3 regions of the Psychrobacter sp. CoH-33_TS_01 genome follow, and region 3 is predicted to be linked to each of the others. Evidence: predicted binding sites of a transcription regulator. Region 3 holds the regulator's gene; each other region holds the start of a gene.
The links. The regulator PhoB, encoded in region 3, activates phosphate uptake and scavenging genes when phosphate is short. The targets are predictions, from matches to a motif close to TGTCATNAANCTGTCATAA.
Positions count from the first base shown of each region.

Region 1: ACZ2XM_RS11960 (porin) is a predicted target of PhoB. The motif match lies at 3,514-3,532, and genes of this name have one in related genera.
Region 2: pstS (phosphate ABC transporter substrate-binding protein PstS) is a predicted target of PhoB. The motif match lies at 3,671-3,689, and genes of this name have one in related genera.

Region 1 is NZ_JBVGQI010000008.1:9,998-17,416, forward strand. It holds gene ACZ2XM_RS11955 (malate synthase G) at 773-3,001, shown strand; gene ACZ2XM_RS11960 (porin) at 3,677-4,753, shown strand; gene pyrG (CTP synthase) at 4,909-6,603, shown strand; gene kdsA (3-deoxy-8-phosphooctulonate synthase) at 6,834-7,419, shown strand, end outside.
Region 2 is NZ_JBVGQI010000002.1:182,992-190,410, reverse strand. It holds gene pstB (phosphate ABC transporter ATP-binding protein PstB) at 1-62, opposite strand, end outside; gene pstA (phosphate ABC transporter permease PstA) at 149-1,045, opposite strand; gene pstC (phosphate ABC transporter permease subunit PstC) at 1,125-2,075, opposite strand; gene pstS (phosphate ABC transporter substrate-binding protein PstS) at 2,358-3,527, opposite strand; TPP riboswitch at 3,984-4,123, shown strand; gene thiC (phosphomethylpyrimidine synthase ThiC) at 4,443-6,473, shown strand; gene ACZ2XM_RS03915 (fructose bisphosphate aldolase) at 6,722-7,419, opposite strand, start outside.
Region 3 is NZ_JBVGQI010000010.1:92,225-99,643, reverse strand. It holds gene ACZ2XM_RS13640 (isochorismatase family protein) at 194-769, shown strand; gene ACZ2XM_RS13635 (HD domain-containing protein) at 904-1,548, shown strand; gene ACZ2XM_RS13630 (hypothetical protein) at 1,637-1,972, shown strand; gene ACZ2XM_RS13625 (DUF1287 domain-containing protein) at 2,182-2,790, shown strand; gene asd (archaetidylserine decarboxylase) at 2,927-3,823, opposite strand; gene dtd (D-aminoacyl-tRNA deacylase) at 4,097-4,537, shown strand; gene phoB (phosphate regulon transcriptional regulator PhoB) at 4,853-5,554, shown strand; gene phoR (phosphate regulon sensor histidine kinase PhoR) at 5,688-7,082, shown strand; gene ACZ2XM_RS13600 (hypothetical protein) at 7,072-7,419, shown strand, end outside.

The sequences.
Region 1 (7,419 bases), on a different contig from region 3:
TCGCAAGGAGTTAGGAAGCCAATATAGGGCGTTCTTTAAAGGCAAATTAAAGGAAAGTTAAACGCAAAAATTTTATGCCGCTATTGTAGCAAACAAGCTGAAGCCTAGCCTAATCTCGTAGTAATCCTTTAAGTTTCTATAAGCTTACCCATAAGTCATGATATATTTTTCGTAAAAATATGCGCTGCAACCCTGTAAATAATTGGGACATCACATTTATTGAGTCCTACTATTTATTAGCTAAATACCCCTGCCTTGTTAATTTCCTACTTTGATAGTACGATAACAATTGTGACAGCGAAAGAGGGCTAAGACAGTGGTGCTATCTGCACGCTTATTTACAGTCCGCTATCATGATTTGGTCCACCAATAGTCATCACTCAATAGGCACTTTAAAGCCAATATGCCTCTTAAAGCCGACAACGCCTTAATAGCGTGCTAGGGTAGTGGTGAGTTATTATCCCCTAAAAAAAAGACATGCCTAGACCGTCTTTAGCCTACATTAGGCTTCTAATGCTACGGGTTGAGGCGAGTTGTCATAGCTTATGTCTATGTTCATATAAAAAGCGGTTGAATTTAAAACCTTAACTGCCTTATGCTAAAACTCAACTTTACAACCTGCTAATCAGCGGTTACCCGCTAGTGTTTATAAAGGCTCAGTCTTGCTACTGGTCTACTAAGCTCACTAGGAACGCCGCTTGTGTTCCTATCTCACAGTTCTTACTCTTTTCATCGTACTTTATTTTATTACTCTGACAATAAGGATAGCAATATGACCCAGTCTCAAAATCAGGCACAACAGCAGTCAACAGATAATGCCAATCGGGTACAAAAAGGCGCGCTTGCCATTGATAAGCAGCTTTATGACTTTATTGAAAATGAAGTACTGCCGCGCGTTGATGTGACCTCAGACAGCTATTGGACCGGCTTTGAAAAGGTCGTCAAAGACCTGATGCCACGCAATAAGGCGCTATTGGCAAAGCGTACGGATTTACAAGAGCAAATTAACCAATGGCATTTGGATAACCCTGCGCAAGATGGTCAGATTGACTATCCTAAATATAAGCAGTTTTTGACCGATATCGGCTATCTGCTACCTGAAGGTGATGATTTCACCGTGACTACAGAAAATGTGGATGCTGAGATTGCCAGTATTCCAGGACCGCAGTTGGTAGTGCCTGTACGTAATGCTCGTTATGCGCTAAACGCTGCAAATGCGCGTTGGGGCAGCTTGTACGATGCCTTATACGGCACCGATATGATTGATGATGCTGACGGTAAAGACAAAGGCAGCAGCTACAATCCTAAGCGTGGTGCTGAAGTCGTGGCTTATGCCAAAGCTTTCTTAGATGAGCACTTTGCTTTACAACAAGGCTCGTATAACGATGCGACGGGTTTTGCAGTAGAAGAAGGCAAGCTGGTTGTTTCCCAAGGCGATAGCAAAACCGAACTAAAAGACGCGGCTAAGTTTGCGGGTTATGTGGGCGACGCTGCTGCACCAACGGGTATCTTGCTGAAGAATAATAACTTGCATGCTGAGATTCAAATCGATGCCAACCATCCGGTAGGTCAAGACGATCCTGCGAATATCAAAGATGTGTTGCTTGAGTCGGCGATCACGGCTATTCAGGATTGTGAAGATTCCGTCGCTGCAGTAGATGCTGAAGAAAAAGTAGAAGTATATCGCAACTGGTTTGGCCTAATGAATGGTGATCTTTCTGAAACCTTTATGAAAGGCGGTAAAGAGCGTACGCGTAAACTGAATCCAGACCGCGAATACACCACGCCAGATGGCGGCAAATTAGTGCTACCAGGTCGCTCGTTATTGCTCATTCGTAACGTCGGTCACCTAATGCAAAACCCAGCAATTTTAGTAGATTTGGGAGAAGGTCAAGAAGAGATCTTCGAAGGTATCATGGACGCTCTTATTACTTCGTTACTCACGTTAAATGATATCAAAGGCAACAATGAGCTGTCTAACTCACGCAAAGGCTCAATGTACATCGTGAAGCCGAAGATGCATGGCCCTGAAGAGGTGAAATTTGCAGTAGACCTATTCTCAGCGGCTGAAGACTTGCTAAACATTCCTCGTAATACTTTAAAAATCGGTATTATGGATGAAGAACGCCGTATGACGGTCAACCTAAAAGAAGCGATTCGTCAGGCCAAAGAGCGTGTTATCTTTATTAATACAGGCTTCTTAGACCGTACTGGCGATGAGATGCACACCAGTATGAATGCCGGTCCTTTTGTGCGTAAAGGCGATATGAAGTCACAAGTGTGGCAGCCTGCCTATGAGCAGTGGAACGTGGATATCGGTCTTGAGACGGGTCTACAAGGCCATGCGCAGATTGGTAAAGGCATGTGGGCCAAGCCTGATGAGATGAAAGAAATGATGGCGACCAAAGCGGGTCATCCACAAGCGGGCGCGACTACGGCTTGGGTACCTTCACCTACTGGGGCTACCTTGCACAGCATCCATTACCATCAAGTCAACGTGAATGAAGTGCAAAATGAGCTGAAATCGCGTAAACGGGCCAGCCTTGATGACATCATCACCATTCCATTAGCCAAAGACACTAACTGGACGGACGAAGAAAAGCGTCAAGAAGTTGAGAATAATGCGCAGGGTATCTTGGGCTATGTCGTACGCTGGGTAGATCATGGCGTTGGCTGCTCAAAAGTGCCGGACATCAACGATGTAGGCTTGATGGAAGACCGTGCCACCCTACGTATCTCTAGTCAGCACATTGCCAACTGGTTGCACCATGGCATCGTGACAGAAGAGCAAGTTATGGACGCTATGAAGCGTATGGCCAAAGTCGTCGATGAGCAAAACGTTGGTGATGCTAGCTACCAGCCTATGGCAGCTGACTTCAAGGGCTCTGTAGCCTTCCAAGCAGCGTGTGACTTGGTCTTTAAAGGTCGTGAGCAACCTAGTGGCTATACTGAGCCGTTATTGCATCAAGCACGTCTAAATCTAAAGGCTAAAGCTTGCTAATTTAAAATAAATAAAGACTAATACAGTAGGGGTCGTAGCCATAGTTACGACCCCTATTTTATGGCCTGTAGGTTCTCTCAGCTGTAGCTATTTACTGGTCAATCATAAAGTTAAGGTAGGTTGCCGAAAACCAATAGTGCAGTTTCAGATGAAGAATTGCACACAAAATGGTATGAAAAAATGATTGCCATCCAGTTATTGATGGCGTTGTTAGCGACTAATTTTATTCACTGTTTGTTAAGTAATGGTTTTTATTTGCCAGATTAAAAAGCATTTTTTTACTCTGCTAATGGGTTCGATGAGCTGTGAAGCCTATGCCTATTGATGGTCAATAATCTATCGTTGAATCTGCGAAAATAAAAGTACTAGGACGATTAAAAAAAGTGTTGCAAATTATGTCAAAGTTGTTATGCTTATATCCGAAGTACGAGTTTAGTAACGGATGTTACGGCACTATTATGTAACTTACATAAGCTGATTATCATAGGTTGGACGACCAATCTTAGAGCAGAGTATGACGGTTTCATGAAAATGTAACAAAAGTTTGCTATACTTTTACACCTTACCTTGGTAACGAGTCTATCATTACTTTTTGAGGATTCGACGAGTTATCATCTTGGGCGTTAGCTTGCTAGGGCAGCCCGTTAATAAAATTGTTAAGTGGAGATATTCCCCATGAAAAAACTACTTTTAGCATCAGCCGTTGCTGCTCTATCTGTTTCTGCTGCTAACGCGGCTCCTACTGTTTACGGTAAAGCTTTCGTAGCTGCTGACTATGTAAATGCTGAGTTTGATACAAGCGCAGCTGGCGTTAACTACGACGAAGATACTGTAGAAATCAACTCTCATGCTTCACGTATTGGTCTTAAAGGCTCTGAAGCTATGACCGCTAACACTGATGTTATCTATCAGTTAGAGTACGGCACTAGCGTTGATGGCGACAAAAATGGTTTCACTAACCGTGACACGTTCCTTGGTGTGGTTAACAAGCAATTCGGTGAGTTCCGTGTTGGTAAAAACCAATCAAGCCTAGCTAGAATTGACAACGTTGTTGTAAACCAAGGTTACTGGGATAACCTAGGTACTACTCAGAACGAAAACGAAGTTGTTGATGCGCTAAACATGGCGGATAGTAACCGTATTCCAAGCTCAATCATCTGGACTGCGCCTAAATACAATGGTATGCCATTACAACTGTCTGCAATGTATAGCTCTGATGATGCTAACGGCAATGACAACGCAGGTTTTGGTGTAGCAGCAATGTTTGATCAAGGCACAGGCTTCACAGCTGGTCTTGCTTATGACAAAGATCAAAACATCGCTGGTGATATCATCCGTGGTACCGCTACTGTAGACCTAGGCAAATACATGGCTGCTCCTGTAATGCTTGGCGCTCTATACCAAGTAGCTGACTATGATGGTGGTGCTGAAAAAGAGAAAGGTCTAGTTGTAAGTGCTGAAATGGGTCTAACTAACTTTGCTCGTCCTGCGTCTGTATACGCTCAGTACAACAACACTACTAACCTAAACGGTTTTGGTGATGCTGATTCAAATCAGATCGTAGTTGGCGGTAAATACATGTATAAAGACAATATCATTGCTCATCTTTATGCTGGTATGAACAAAGCTGACGATGTTGCCTATCGCTATAATACTGGTATAAAAGATACTAATGGTGATGATGTTTACGCACCTGCAATGGGCGATGCTGAAGTATTCGTAGTTGGTACTGGTCTAGAATACAAATTCTAATCTAACCATTAGAATCTAGTACTAAAAAATCCATCCCTCGGGGTGGATTTTTTTATGATAACTATTTTTCCTAGGTTAATAGTGCGTAGGCTCTGTTAATTTGAAGGGATTTTTAGTAGAATCCCCTTTTACCACTACCGTGTTTTGATGCCATGATGACTAGTAACGAAATAATTAACAACGACCCAACGACCAAATCACTGACCAACCCTAAGTTTATCTTCGTAACAGGTGGTGTGGTTTCCTCTTTAGGCAAGGGTATTACCGCAGCCTCGCTAGCGGCCATCTTAGAGGCCCGTGGCCTAAAAGTCACTATGACTAAGATGGACCCGTATATCAACGTTGATCCAGGGACCATGAGCCCTTTTCAACACGGCGAAGTGTTCGTCACCGAAGACGGCGCTGAGACTGACTTAGATTTAGGCTACTACGAGCGGTTCTTACGCCACTCTAAAATGAGTAAAACCAATAACTTCACTAGCGGCCGTATTTACCAGACGGTATTGAATAAAGAGCGTCGTGGTGATTATCTTGGTGGTACCGTACAGGTGATTCCGCACATCACTGATGAGATCAAGCATCGCATCAGAGCTAGTGGTGAAGGTTATGACATCGCTATCATTGAGATTGGTGGCACCGTAGGTGATATCGAATCACTTCCCTTTATGGAAGCTGTGCGTCAGATGAAGGTCGAGCTTGGCCATCGCAATGCAATGTTAATGCATTTGACCCTAGTACCTTATATCTCTAGTGCCGGTGAGACTAAGACCAAGCCAACCCAGCATTCGGTCAAAGAATTACGCTCAATTGGTCTGCAGCCAGATATCCTAATCTGCCGCTCAGAGCATCCCATCTCAGAAGATAATCGCCGTAAAATCGCCCTATTCACAAACGTGGAAGAGCGCGCCGTCGTCATGTGCCAAGATGCGCAAAGCATTTATCAGATTCCGCGCACGCTATATGAGCAAGACTTGGACGATATCATTTGTGAGCGTTTTGGTTTAGACGTTCCGGAAGCTGATTTATCCGATTGGGATAATGTGGTTGATGCTTTGCTGAACGCTGATGGTGAAATTACCGTCGCTATCGTTGGTAAATATGTCGAGCTGCCTGATGCTTATAAGTCTATTAACGAAGCCTTGCTACATGCCGGTATCATTTATAAAAAGCACATCAATATCGATTATGTAGATGCTGAAACTTTAGGCGACTATAGCGATGACGCTGTGGTAGAACGTTTAAGCCAAGCCAATGCTATATTAGTGCCTGGTGGGTTTGGCGAGCGCGGTACTATGGGTAAGATGAAAGCTATTACCTATGCGCGTACGCAACAAGTCCCTTATTTAGGCATCTGCTTAGGCATGCAACTGGCGGTAATCGAATACGCCCGTAACGTCCTAAAGCTTGAAGCCAACTCTTCAGAGTTTGACCGTAAGACGGCAGAGCCTATCATCGGTCTCATCACTGAGTGGTTGGATGAAAAGGGTGAGCTACAGATTCGTAGTGATGATTCAGACCTAGGTGGCACTATGCGTTTAGGCGCACAGCAAGCTGAATTGGTTGAAGACTCTAAACTGCGTAAGATTTATGGCGCTAGCACGATTACTGAGCGTCATCGTCACCGCTATGAGATGAACAACCGTTACATCGAGCCTTTAGAGTCTGCTGGTATGAAAATCTCTGGCTACTCTGCCAAGCAGCATTTGGTAGAATCGGTTGAGATTCCAGAGCATCCTTGGTTTGTCGCTGTGCAGTTCCACCCGGAATTCACTAGTGCGCCACGTGGCGGCCACCCGCTATTTGCTAGCTTTATCAAAGCTGCTATTAGTCAGCAAGAGCAGAAGGCTTAATCATTATAGCTAGCTAGTGACTAGCATTAGTCATTAAGTAGGGTTGGCTAAGTCAAGTTGCCCTTTTGATAAAAGAGACCAATATTAATATTGGTCTTTTTTTATCTGCGCATTTTAACAGCGGCCTTATATTCCGTTACAATAGAGGGCACTATTCAGCGTATGATAGTCTCTATAACCTATTTAGGGTCAAACAGACCCCACTAATCTAATAAAAAATAAGGACCTCCATGAGCGAATTAACTACTGCGCAGTCGCATCTACAGTTAGGTGATATCCGGATTGGCAATGATCAACCTTTTGTATTATTTGGTGGCATGAACGTCTTAGAGTCGCAAGAAATGGCGTTTGAAATTGCCGAAAGCTATATCGAGATTTGTCAGCGTTTAGATATCGGTTATGTGTTTAAGGCGAGTTTTGATAAGGCCAACCGCTCAAGCTTGCATTCGTTCCGTGGGCCTGGCTTAGAAAAAGGCATTCAATGGCTGGCTGATATTAAAGAAAAATATAATGTGCCTATTATCACGGACGTGCATGAGCCGTATCAAGCCGCGCCCGTCGCTGAAGTAGCTGATATTATTCAGCTGCCTGCTTTTTTAAGCCGGCAAACTGACTTAGTACAAGCTATGGCAAAGACGGATGCCATTATCAATATCAAAAAAGCGCAGTTTTTAGCCCCGCATGAAATGCGCCATATTATGAATAAGTGCTTAGAGGCCGGTAATGATAAGATTATCTTGTGCGAGCGTGGTACAGCGTTTGGGTATAACAACCTAGTGGTGGATATGCTAGGATTCGATACCATGAAGCAAATGG
Region 2 (7,419 bases), on a different contig from region 3:
CTCGGGGTGACCGGGCTGGTAACAGGCGTTTGCTTGCGGGTTTTTTCTACAACATCATTCATAATGGGTATCCAATTTAATGGGGGTACTACAATTTGATAAAGCTAAAAATTTGGTGGTTCATTGGTTATGGGTATGGCGGTAATGCTTAGCGGGTATGGTCTTTACCACCGATAATACGGGCGATAATATTGAGTGTTAACACCGTGGCAGTAATCAGTAAGGCGGCGGCCCAAGCTAGCGCATGCCAATTGTCATAGGGGCTCATGGCAAATTGATAAATAGTATTCGGCAAGTTGGCTAGCGGCTGACTCATATCAGTACTAAAGTATTGGTTATTCAGGGCAGTAAATAGTAACGGAGCGGTCTCGCCAGTAATGCGGGCAAAGGCCAATAATACCCCGGTCGTTAAGCCCGCTTTTGCTGCCTTGATAGTGACCTTGGTCACCAACTGCCATTTTGGCGTACCCAAAGCATAAGCGGCTTCGCGTAAAGTATTTGGGACTAAATTGAGCATATTTTCAGTAGTACGAACTACGACCGGCACGACGATTAAAGCCAAGGCTAATGCGCCCGCCCAACCAGAAAAACTACTGCCTTTCACCATTAACGCATAGATAAAGAGACCGATGACGATAGAAGGGGCGGACAGCAAAATATCGTTTAAGAATCTAGTGACTTTGCCGAGCATACTGCCATGAGAGAATTCCGCCAGATAAATACCCGTCATTAAGCCGATTGGCGCGCCGATAAATAGCCCCGAAAAGGCCAACATGGCAGAACCGACAATGGCGTTGCGTAACCCACCCTCGCCCATAGGCGGTGGCGTATCGGCCATAAAGATCGGCATCTCTACCATGCCTTGAAAGCCTTCGACGAATAGCGTGAATAAAATCCATAGCAACCAAAACAAACCAAAGGCCATAGCAGATAAGGCAAACCCAAGACCCAACTTATTAATTAAACGACGCTTGTTATAGAGGCTCTTGTTATAACGATCCTCAAAACGTGGCTCTGGCTGGACTATGGCATGGGCAGTAGACATAAATTTTTCCTATGATATAGCTGAGACTAGCGACTGGGGTTACGGCTCAGTGAGCGAGCTATTGGCATCACTACTGGGCTTAATTGCCCGCTTTTTGGTCGATACGCATCAGCATCAGCTTTGAGATAGACAGCACGATAAAGGTAATAACGAACAGAATCAGGCCTAAGTGTAATAGCGATGCTAAGTGCAATTCGCTCGAGGCTTCCGCAAACTCGTTGGCCAGCGCTGAGGTAATCGTGACCCCGGAAGTAAATAAGCTAGGACTTAGGTTGAAAGCATTACCAATTAAGAAAGTTACCGCCATGGTCTCGCCTAGAGCACGACCTAATCCTAGGATGACGCCGCCCACTACCCCGGCTTTGGTATAGGGCAAGATAATCTTAAACATCACTTCCCAAGTCGTCGCACCCATCCCATAAGCCGACTCTTTGAGTAAGTCGGGCACCACAGAGAAGACATCACGCATAGTGGCGGCGATAAAGGGAATAATCATGATGGCGAGGACTAACGAAGCGGTAAACATGCCTAGCCCCATCGGTGCGCCTTGAAAAAGCTTACCGATGATAGGTAAAGGACCCACATGCTCGATAAACCAAGGCTGGACATTGTCGCCAAACCAAGGCGCGAACACGAACAAGCCCCACATGCCATAAATAATGGAAGGGATGCCCGCGAGTAGCTCGATGGCAATACCCAAAGGACGCTTTAAGAAGGCAGGACACAATTCGGTCAAAAAGATGGCGATACCAAAACTGACGGGAACAGCGATGGCAATGGCGATGATAGAAGTCACTATCGTGCCGTAAATGGGTGCTAATGCCCCATATTCATCGGCGACCGTATCCCAGTTGTTACTGGTATAAAAGCCAAGACCAAACGTTTGAATGCTCGGCCAAGCGCCGACGATTAATGACAGTAAGATACCGCCTAACGACAGCAGCACTAAAATCGCAAATGCTTTGGTCGCATTGACGAAGATGGCATCGTAGCGTTTCTGTTTGGCCAGTTGCGAGTGTAGGTCTGCCATGAGCGCCTCATCATTAAATAGTAGAGCATTGGGTAGCGGGAGCAGCGTCAAAATGACGGTAGTACGAAATTGATAAAAGTCTTATCGCAGTCAACTGCCGGGGCTATTACGCAAGCTAGTAGCCCAATTCACTGGGGTAAAACTTCCCAAGTCACCAGCTATAGCGGCTATACCTGAATATAGCTGGTAACTTGGAAGGGAGTCAGTCAGCGCCTTTCTAAAAAGCACTGACTGTGATAAAAGATGAGTTAAATTAAAACAAGATTTTTATAAGGGTGGAGACTACTGCGCTGGGGTATAGACCGGCTGACCGTCGCTACCTTTAACGTCTTTCCATTTCTCTTTGAATAAAGCTACGGCGGTGTCAGAGAATGGCACGTAGTCGAGTGACATGGCTGAGTCATCGCCTTGGCTATAAGCCCAATCAAAGAAGTTTAAGACGCCTGCCACTTGCTTCGCATCTTGTGGTTGCTTATGCACTAAGATGAAAGTAGCGGCAGCGATCGGCCAAGCTTGCTCAGTCTCTGAGTTAGTGATGACCTTATAGAAGCCTTCTTGCTGTGACCAATCGATATCACCAGCCGCCGCGAAAGTCTCTGCAGAAGGTTGGACGATATTGCCCGCTGCATTTTGCAAGGCAGTATGCGACATGTTGTTTTGCTTGGCGTAAGCGTATTCGACATAACCGATAGAGTTTTTCATACGGTTGACATAGCTCGCGACACCTTCGTTGCCTTTACCACCCGCCCCTGTTGACGTCGTTGGCCATTTGATGGTTTTATCAACGCCGACGTTGTCTTTCCAATCGCTAGACACTTTGGCTAAGTAATCGGTAAAGTTAAAGGTCGTGCCTGAGCCGTCTGAACGGAACACCGTAGTAATTTGCGCATCCGGCAGCGTTAAGTCTGGGTTTAGCGCGGTAATGGCAGGGTCGTTCCACTTGCTGATTTTGCCCAAGTAGATATTCGCTAAAGTTTCACCATCTAGCTTTAATTGGCCGGGTTCAACGCCTTCGATATTCACGACTGGCACTACACCACCGATGACTGTTGGAAACTGGATAAGGTCATTTTCAGCCAATTCTTCTGGAGTCATTGGCGCATCAGAAGCCCCGAAATCTACGGTCTTAGCGATAATTTGCTTGATACCACCTGACGAACCGATAGACTGATAATTCACTTGGCCACCGGTAGCAGCGTTATAATCTGCTGACCATTTAGCATAGATAGGTTGCGGGAAAGACGCGCCGGCACCCGTAATATTCATAGCGATGTTTTCAGCAGACTTAAACGCTCCTGCTGGCGTGGCACTCGCCGTAGTCGGGGTTGCGGTCTCTGCAGGGGCAGTACCGGCAGGCTCAACGACTGTGGTCTCGTCCGTGGCTTCTTTTTTGTCACAGGCCGCCAAAGTAAGGGCACTGACCATAGCTACAGCTAGTAATGAATAACGCATGCGTATCTCCTAAATAACATTTATTTTTTATCTAAATTTTAGTGGGTAGAATAAAGCGCTAATGAGACCTTGGCCCGGCGCCTTGGAAGTCGACATACTTGGTAAGCTGCCCCAATCGCTACTGGGCATATATTGACGGTTGAATATGACAATTTGATGAAAATAAAGGTTTTTTGTAAAATCCCTGTTGTTGAGAAAACTTCTTAATTGCCGTAATGATGGCTAGGTACTGATTTTTATGGGCTTAGCTCAGCACCCTTAAAATTTCGCTGCTATAAGGTGGTTTTTGCGCAGTGACATTGTTGACGAAGCTGCTGGCGACATTGCTGCACCAACCTGCTTATTCGTCGCTGACCTATTAGGTAGGGGTTGACTCATTAGCGTTAAGAAATTAAGGCTAAAAAAGGGGATAAAGCCCCTATCGGTTATAAACTCTGCTAAGATAAGGGTTCTTATTTTTAAGACTCGGGGTGCAGGCCGTAACCAGTAGGCAGTTATTACGATAATTGCTGACCTTGTTTACGACGCTTGCTGAGACATCACCCGTTGCACCTGATGTGGTTAGTACCACCGTAGGGAAGTCAAAGTCGCCGTTTTCCGTCTTACTTATTGCTATGGTTTGGCCAAGTACTGGCCCGCTATACCATCAATAACGCTAAGTCGTTTATCTGCCAGTATCCTGTAAAATCATCACCTTTAGCTCATACTGTCACCAACAGTATTAGCCACCTTGATGACAGCCCTGAGATAACTGGTCTTAATCGCTGAAAACCTACCGACACCGAGTCTTTAATTTTTATATTGCTTATAAAATGAGGACTCGCCATGTCTATCACTTCTGATATCCCAGCCAATACTTCTCCTGTTGACCAAAAAGCTTTTAATACAGAGCAAGTGCCTGCCAATACAGAGACAATGCCTGCGCAAAACGCTAGCAAAGCAGATAAACCCAATCCGCTAAAAACCCCTGCTCATCGCAAAACTACCGACGCTCGCTTTGATGAAGAAGCACGTGATTTAACCCGTAACCTGCCCGCCTCACGCAAAGTTTATGTCACCGGTTCGCGCCCTGATATTCGCGTGCCTATGCGCGAAATTACCTTAACGGATACCCCTATCGGCGGTTTCGGTCGTGAGACGGCTGAATACAACCCACCCTTCTACGTGTATGACACCTCGGGCGTCTATACTGATCCTGAAGTCGAAATTGACCTCACCAAAGGCTTGCCCAAACTGCGTGAAACTTGGATTGAGGAGCGTGGCGATACCGAAGTATTATCTGGCTTATCTAGTAATTACGGCAAAGAGCGTGCTCGAGATATCACTACCGCCAACCTACGTTTTGCCCATATTGATAAACCACGCCGCGCGATAAAGGGCAAAAACGTCACGCAAATGCACTATGCGCGCCAAGGTATCATCACCCCTGAGATGGAATATATCGCCATCCGTGAGACGCAAAAACAGCACGAGCTCACGGACATGCGCCAACACGATGGTGAGACGTTCGGCGCCAATACTCCGAAGATTATTACCCCTGAATTTGTCCGCTCTGAGGTCGCCGCGGGTCGCGCTATTATTCCGAATAACATCAACCACCCTGAATCAGAGCCGATGATTATTGGCCGTAACTTTTTAGTCAAAATTAACGCGAATATTGGTAACTCTGCGCTCGGTTCCAGTATTGATGAAGAAGTGGCTAAGATGACCTGGGCCACACGCTGGGGCGGCGATACCATCATGGATTTATCGACCGGCAAACACATCCATGAAACCCGCGAATGGATCATCCGCAACTCGCCGGTACCGATTGGTACGGTACCGATTTATCAAGCCCTAGAAAAAGTCGATGGGGTGGCAGAAGACCTGACTTGGGAAATCTTCCGCGATACGCTAATCGAGCAAGCCGAACAAGGCGTCGACTACTTTACGATTCATGCGGGCGTGCTACTGCGCTATGTGCCACTGACTGCCAATCGCTTAACGGGTATCGTGTCGCGCGGTGGCTCTATCATGGCGCAGTGGTGCCTTGCCCATCATAAAGAGAGCTTCTTATATACGCATTTTGAAGATATTTGCGAGATTATGAAGCAGTACGATGTGGCGTTTAGCTTGGGTGATGGCTTGCGACCTGGCTGTCTGCAAGATGCCAATGATGAAGCACAGTTTGGCGAATTACGTACTTTAGGCGAGCTGACCCAAGTCGCTTGGCAGCATGACGTGCAGGTGATGATTGAAGGGCCTGGTCATGTGGCAATGAACCGTATTAAAGAGAATATGGACCTGCAATTAGAGATGTGCCATGAAGCCCCTTTCTATACTTTAGGGCCGTTAACGACGGATATCGCGCCCGGCTACGATCATATTACCAGTGCCATTGGTGCTGCGATGATTGGTTGGTTTGGTACAGCGATGCTGTGCTATGTGACGCCCAAAGAACACTTAGGTTTGCCGAATAAAAAGGACGTCAAAGATGGCATCATTACCTATAAGATTGCGGCTCATGCTGCAGATTTGGCGAAGGGGCATCCTGGGGCACAATCACGTGATAATGCGTTGTCTAAAGCCCGGTTTGAATTCCGCTGGGACGACCAGTTTAATCTAGCGTTAGACCCGGATACGGCGCGTGAATATCACGACGAAACCCTACCTAAAGACGCGCATAAATCGGCACATTTCTGCTCAATGTGTGGACCAAAATTCTGCTCGATGAAAATTACCCAAAACGTACGTGAATATGCAGCAGGGCTACCGACCAAACAATCTACTACTGCGGTAACGCCGAGCAGCGGTGACTTAAAAGATGAGAACCATCTGATTAAAGAAGTGGATACTGAGTTGGTTAGACAGGTGGGCGAAGCGAGCTACGATGATGTGCAAAAAGGTATGGCTGAGATGACCGAGAAATATCATGCTGAAGGCCGTCAGTTGTATAAAGAAGTCTAGTTACTTTGACTTAATAGCCGTCTAAGAGCTAGTGATTATTAATTTCTAAGAAGCGCGATTCTATTTATTAGGGTCGCGCTTTTTTACGTTTATCAGTTCCAAGATAATAAAAAACCTCCTTCCATACTACAAAGATTCTATCTCCAGATAGCAAAAAGCCCCGATAATTTATCGAGGCTCTAACGTTCATTTACCGCATTAGCTTCACTATAAAACCATAGCAGAGCGGCAACTTAATGCGCTAATGACTATACCTTTGACGCCGAGTAAATCTTATCAATAGAAGCATCAATCGTATTAGCAAACTCTTCGTCTGTCTGCTGTTTGCTCAGCCCTTCAGTAAAGGCACGCGAGAAGCTCGCAATCATGCCTGGGTTTTGCGCCAATCTATCACAAGCTTCATCACGGCTATAACCACCCGATAATGCGACGACTTTCAATACTTTAGGATGGTCTACCAAGTCTTTATAAAAGCCAGCTTCTTCAGGCAGCGTCAGTTTTAGCATGACTTGCTGATCGCCGTCTAAACGCTCTAGATTGCGTAAAATCTCAGCTTTTAGCAGCACTTCGCAGGCTGATTTTTCAGGGCTTTCGATATTGACTTCAGGCTCAACGATGGGCATAAAGCCTTTAGAGATGATTTGCTTGGCCACATCAAACTGCTGCTGTACGACGGTTTCAATACCATCCGCTGAAGCATTGTGAATCACAGAACGCATTTTGGTGCCGAAGACTGGCGAATTTTTGGCTTTGTCTAGCAAAGCGTCTAAACCGGGAATAGGTAGCATGACTTGTACGCCATCCATTTGCTCTGCTAAGCCTTTATCTACCTTTAAAAAAGGAACGATATTTTTATCTTCCCAAAGATAAGCGGCGGTGGCCTTACCATTCACTTCGCGGTCCATCGTATCTTCGAATAAGATAGCACCGAGGACGCGCTCGCTAG
Region 3 (7,419 bases):
CATCAGCAAAGTATGACTAAATGAGAGGGGCATTAGCTTTAATTTTTATTGGTATTTCATCAGGATGATGAGACCGATAAGCTAAAATCCTAATTAATAATTCTAATTATTAAAAGAGCTCTATTAGCCACTAGTCATATAAATACCGTCTTTATAAATTAAGTTGAATAACAACCGACACAAGGAGTGTGTTATGTCTACGATTACCACCGATAAAACCTATCGAATCATGCGTGAAAACTGCCAAGCCATGATTATCGATGTCCAAGAAAAGCTCACCCCACATATTTATCGTAATAAAAAAATATTAAGCAAAATCCTAGTATTAATCGAAGGGCTGCAAGCGCTCGATGTGCCCATTATGCTCAATGAGCAGTATAAAAAAGGGCTAGGCGAGACCCTGCCTGAAATTATGGCCGTATTGGACACTAGTAAAGCTAAGACGATAGAAAAAGTCACCTTTAGTGCCTGCGATAATGATGATACGTGGAACCATTTAGCGCAGCAAAACCGCAATGCTGTGTTGTTATTTGGGGTAGAGACCCACGTTTGCGTAATGCAGACTGCGTTGGATTTACTGGATAATGGTATGGAGCCTATTATTATTGCCGATGCGACGGGCTCGCGTAATGCTTATGACCGTCGCCAAGCGATTCGCCGGATGCGTAGAGCAGGGGCCGTTATCACCACGACCGAAGCGATTCTTTTTGAGCTATGCCGCTCAAGCAAAGACCCTGCCTTTAAGACCATTAGTAATTTAATCAAATAAAGGTTTAACGGCAGGGCTTGTGTTAAGACGTGAGTTGCTATTAATTTAATAAGTTGTCCTTATTTCAATAAGTCGTCCCCAATTCAATAAGCTGTCCTTAATGTTAGGGCAGCCCAACCCAAAAAGTGAGCGCTATGACTTCTCCAAACCAGCCATCATCATCTGAGCCAGCCTTAGCATCAGACATAAACCAGCATAAGCATGATATAGAGGATATTAGCCATTTTTTATTAGAGCTAGACGCCTTAAAGCATGTAGAGCGGCGCAATTATGTGACTGGTGGCGCGCGTAGGGAAAACTCTGCGGAGCACTCCTGGCATTTAGCCATGGCTTGTTGGTCGATAGCGGAGTATTTTAAGTTGCCGCTGAATCATGAGCAGCTATTAAAGATGGCCTTGATTCACGATTTGGGCGAGATTGATGCCGGAGACACCTATCTGTATGACACGCAACGCAATGATGCGCATCATGCAGAACGAGACGGTATTGTGCGTTTACAAAACGAACGCGGCAACGGTATTGGTAACCTCACTGAGCTGTGGGAGGAGCAAGAGACCGGCGCTAGTGCAGAGACCCAGCTGATTAAAGCGGTTGATCGCCTGCTGCCATTTTTATTAAATTTAAAAACAGACGGCGGTATGTGGCAAGCGCACCAAGTGACTCGCAGCCAAGTGGTGGCCACGCAAGCCTTTATTGCTAAGAGCTTCCCTGAGATGCATCATTGGTTAGCTAAGCAAGTGGCTTATGCTACTGAGCAAGGCTGGCTAATTGACAGTTAGTTTAAGGCGCTAAGCCCTTATTAACTATGGTTCATGCGCAAATTGCTATTTAACTGAATTTTAACTTGCCTCGTTATGGACACCTGCCATGAAGAAGCACACCGTTATTAGTCTGCAAGTAGGATGCTCTCTACTGCTAGCCTTGATAGCGGCGATTGCCTATGCCTGGCATTTGGGGATACTGGATACATTTGCTTATATGTATGAGAGCTTTGGCACTAAAGAGTCGCTATGGTTCCGTATCGTATTGCCCTACGCGCCCCATATTTGGCTGATAGCGCTAGTAGATGGTGTCTTGCTTGCTTATGTCCTAGGGCGTAAAAGAGCGCATTATTTATGGACATTATTGGGGTTTTTTACCGTTCAGCTCCTCATATTGCTAGCCGTCATGTATAGCTCGCAAGCGTATAGCAGTTTTGTATAATGCCAGATGGGTTGGGGTAGCGTGATTACCTAAGGCACAGACTCAATAAAAAAGTCTTGCAATCCCGCCATCCTTCGCAAAATGCGGCCTAACAAAGTGCTATCCGATGACTAATAATGAGGGATGAAGTATTGAACCGTCAGCACAACGCTCACTTAATTAAAAGTCGCTTAACTACCGTCCAGGATACTCAAGTCGAGGGGCAGGCTATGACTATAGTGAAGTCTATTGCAGCTAAAATAAGCATGGTGCTGTTGGGCTTAGTGATGACCAGCAGTATAGCGCTGGCGAGTCATAGTGCGTTGACCAGTAATGGGAGCAAACTGGCTCGCGATGCTAAAAAACAGATTGGCGTCACCACCAGTTACGACCCTACTTACCGTAAGATAGACTTTCCGCGTGGTGATGTGCCTATTGAATCAGGGGTGTGTACCGATGTGGTGATTCGCGCTTATCGTTTGCAGAATATTGACCTGCAGCAATTGGTGAATCACGATATGAAAAAGAACTGGGGCAAGTATCCCAAGATTTGGGGGTTAACCCAACCCGATAAAAATATCGATCATCGCCGTGTGCCCAATTTAGAAGTGTTTTTTGCCGAGCATGGAGAGAGCTTATCCAAGACCGATATTGAGAGCTTTAAAGCGGGAGACATCGTCACGTGGCGCTTGCCCAAGAGCAATTTACCTCATATGGGTATTGTCTCGAACAAGAGGACGGCTGAGGGAACGCCGTTGATTGTCCATAACATTGGCCGCGGTACCCAGCAAGAAAATATTCTTTTTGCTTTCCCTATCAAAGGTCACTATCGGTACTAATAACAGCCAGTACTAATAACAGCGTTTCGAAAGAAATTTAGTCAGCAAAAAGCCCTAAAGTAAAGCCGCTTCCTCTTATTGGAAAACGCTAAACTTTAGGGCTTTTTTAATGGGGTATAACGAGGCTTAGCGGGTATTATTTCGCGTTAGTTTTGCCCAATAGCTGACCCATTTGTACGGTGGTGTTGTGGTCCAAACCCGCTTGCCATTCAGTACCCGCTGCTTTTGGCAACAGGACAATCGCGGTCGAACCGAGGTAAAAACGGCCCAACTCATCGCCTTTATTCAAAGTCATATCATGCTCTTGCACCTGAATGCTGTCTGTACGCTGCAGCTTACCCGTAGCTACGGTCTCGATACCAGCAACAATCATCGCGCCGACCATAACCACAGACGCCATGCCAAAGTCAGTCTCGAACATACACACCAAACGCTCATTACGCGCGAATAAATCTGGGACACCCGCCGCCGTGGTATTATTTACGGAGAATAATGAGCCCGGCACATAGCGGGTCTTCACCAAACGCCCTGTGAAAGGCATATGGACGCGGTGATAATTACTCGGCGCTAGATAAACTGTAGCAAAGCTGCCATCCGCAAAGTAGTGACCATCATCACTATCGGCCAATAGGTGACCGGCCGTATAATAGGTGCCTTTGGCTTGCAATAGTTTGTCTTGCTCAATCTGGCCTATTTGCGAGATGCTACCATCGGCTGGCGAGACGATACCCTGCTCCGTAGCATCAATAGGGCGAGCCTCTTCCGCTAATTCACGGGTAAAAAAGTCGTTAAAACTTTCGTAGGCATTAAAGCTCTTGCGCTCGTACTCATCTAAAGTAATGCCATAAGCTTTAGCGAAAGTACGCACAAAGGCTTTTTTGACTAAAGGATGGCGACTGGCGGCAAAACGGCCAGCGACTTGGCTCAGGCGTTGCTGCGGTACCAAATGCTGGGCCGCAGTAAAAAGCTTGTCTTTACTCAATGGGTTATGGTTCAAAGTGTTTTTAAGCTGATCTTTTAAAGAGTTTTTCATGGTCATCACAGAGCGCTAATAGGCATTAGAATGAGAGTTAACAAATACTTGTGCTAGTTTATCATGATTCAAATATTAGCTGCGTTGAATTCTAGTTGCTACGCAATGATGGTATTAACTAACAGGCGCTAGTTGACCATAGCAAACCGGCTGAGGATAAAGTGGAGCGGGGATTTGCGGTCCGACTTAGCGCTAAATCCAACGGGCTATAAGTATTTATTTTACTATTTGTAATGGGTATTAATCATTAAAAGCAACGGATAAGGACTAATAATGAAAGCAGTCATTCAACGGGTTAGCCACGCCAGCGTGCAAGTTAATGGGCAAACTATTGGCGCTATCGAGCAAGGGATTTTGGCGTATATTGGCTTGGGTCACGACGACGATATTAAAATAGCGCACAGAATGATTGATAAAATTCTGACTTATCGACTTTTTGAAAATGCAGCCGGTAAGTTGGATAAAAATGTGCAAGAAATGGACGGTGGGTTGCTACTAGTATCGCAATTTACCTTGCAAGCGAAAACCGATAAAGGCCGTCGCCCTGATTTTGGCCCAGCTATGACACCAGAAGCTGCGCAAGCTTTGTTTGCTGAACTCAGTGCTTATGCTAGTGCGACTTACCCTAAAGTGGCCTTTGGTCAATTTGGAGCAAATATGCAAGTCCTAGCCAATAATGATGGCCCTATCAATTTCATTTTAGAGGTGAATTGAAGTTAGCAATAAACTGAGTTTAGAGAAGAGTGAATGGTCAGCAGTCATTGAGCTTTAGCAATATATTAGGGGCAATATTAGCCGTAAGGAAAGACAAATACCTGTTTATACTACAAATATCCCTATTTAAAAGAATAAAACCAACTTCTGTCCTACTTTGTCATAATGCTGTCATATTGGTAGGTTGTAATATAACCGTCATATTTCTGCCGAGTCGGGCAGCGATTCGCCGTCATGAGCCCGTAGTTACAGGCTAGGGTTATGGGCTTAATCATCAATAATAGTAGCAGCACATAATAATATTAAGGGTAGGGTATGAATAACGAAACGATTTTGGTCGTAGAAGATGAGCCAGCGATTCGCGAAATGATTATGACCACGCTAGAGATGGCAGGGTTTGACTGTGTGCAAGCGGAAGACGTGTCAGGCGCCCATCGACAAGTGGTCGACCATCGCCCTGCCTTAATTTTACTCGATTGGATGTTGCCCAATGGTCAGTCGGGGATTGATTTTTGCCGGATGCTTAAAAAAGACGAGTTGCTCTCTGAGATTCCGGTCATCATGCTCACCGCCAAAGGGGAAGAGGACAATAAAGTCCAAGGTCTCGATGCTGGCGCGGATGACTATATCACCAAGCCTTTCTCTACCCGTGAGCTCATCTCGCGAATCAAAGCGGTGTTGCGTCGCAGCAGCGCCCTGTCAGGGGATAAACCCATTGAAGCAGAAGGCCTCAGTCTCGATCCGGTCAGTCAGCGGGTGTCAGCCGATGGCAATCCAGTAGATATTGGCCCAACCGAATATCGCCTATTGGCTTTCTTTATGAGTCATCCTGAACGCGCCTATACCCGTACGCAACTGCTAGATCAAGTTTGGGGTGGCAACGTCTATGTTGAAGACCGCACCATCGATGTGCACATTCGCCGGTTGCGCAAAGTGTTAGAGCCATATAACTATGCGGTCTTTATCCAAACTGTGCGTGGCACGGGCTATCGTTTTTCTACACAGATTAGCGGCTGACCTGTAGCTTATGTTATTGCGTGCTGCCTTTTCTTGTGCGCTGCTTTACTTTTAATACCGCAATTTTAATAGCCTGATCTAAGGGTTATGCGCCTGCAGTGGTGAACCATCAGCCACCCTAAGTTGGATTATCATGAGTCAGCCGACCGCTTCGCAAAAATACGCCCTATTTTGGGCAGACTTTCGCTGGTTGCTATTTTGGATGGCGCTGGGCGCCTTGGTAGGGTGGTACTATCACGCCATCACTTGGGGCATCATTGCTGCGCTAGTGCTATTTCATTTATTACGCCTCTATGCCTTGCAGCGCTTTAGCCAGTGGGTCAGATCGCCTATCCAAACGCCGCCACCTGAGATGTCAGGGGGCTTAACGTTTGTGGCGACCCAACTATATCAAAGCCGCAGCAAAGAGCAAATCACCCAGCAAAAGATGATGGGCTTGGTCAAAAAGATTCGCAGCTCGCTATTGGCATTACAGGATGCGGTTATCTTGTTGGACGCGGATGACCGCCTAGAGTGGTGGAACCAAGCTGCCGAAAAAATGTTAGAGCTGCGCTCCGAGGATCAGGGCAATAGCATCTTTAACCTAATACCTCTCGAAGAGTTTCGCGAGTATTATGAAAATGCTGCTGCGCCCAATGATGGTATCCGTCTTAACTCATGGAAGGATGCGGCGCGCTACGTGCAATGCGAAGTGACCCATTTTGGTGATGAAAAACTCTTGCTTATCTATGATGTCACCCGCTTGCAACACCTAGAGCAGATGCGCAAAGATTTCGTGGCCAATGTCTCGCATGAATTACGTACCCCCTTAACCGTAATTATGGGCTATATTGAGACTTTTGCCGATCAGCCTGATATCGATCCAAAGTGGCAGCGCGGCTTTAGTCTAATGAGTCAGCAGACTCGGCGTATGAACAGTATTATCAATGACTTGCTAATGCTATCGCGGCTAGAGAATGAAGAAAAGCCCGAGCCAAAGTGTGTGGATATGCCCAAGCTGCTCACCCATTTATTCGATGATGCGCAAATTTATAATAGAGAGTATGGGCATCTAATCGACCTGCATTTGGACTCACAAGCCAATATTTATGGCTCCGAGATGTACTTGAACAGTGCGCTGCTGAATCTGGTCACCAATGCGATTAAGTATACGCCAAAAGGCGGCGAGATTAGTATCAGTTGGACGGCCGTCAAAGAAGGCTGTGTGTTTGCGGTCAGTGATACCGGTATCGGCATTGCGCCGGAGCATATCGAGCGTCTAACCGAACGTTTTTATCGGGTAGATAGTGGTCGTAGTCGCGGTACCGGGGGCACGGGGCTGGGTTTGGCCATCGTCAAACATGTCCTTTATCAACATGATGCCACCCTAAAGATTGAATCGAGCGAAGCGCATGGCTCCACTTTTAAAGTGTTCTTTCCTAAGGCTAGAATATGTGATGCCTGTAGCGAAGAGGGCTCCGAATGGCGTTGGGGTCAAGGGTTTATAGATAGCGAAGATGAAGATGAGGTGGATGACCATGACCAGTAAATTTAAGAGGAATCCTAATACTGCTATGACTATAGCTTTTGGCTTACTGCTATTCAGCTTAGCGTCGTCTGCCCAAGCCATTAGCTGTGAGACGCGGCTAAACCGGATTGTTTTGCCCGGCTACAATGCCGCCTATCCTAATGTAGCGAATCCCGCTATTAAAGCGACGTTAACCAATAATACCGCAGCCTCTAGTGTCATTACTATTACTAATAAAACCAACAAACTCGGCACTCTAATTATCAATAAAGCCAGTTTAACGATGACCGATTTAACCTCAGGCACTGCTAAGCCGGAGCCTTTAGATATTTACCCTGCCTATCTGCGTGATTATGTG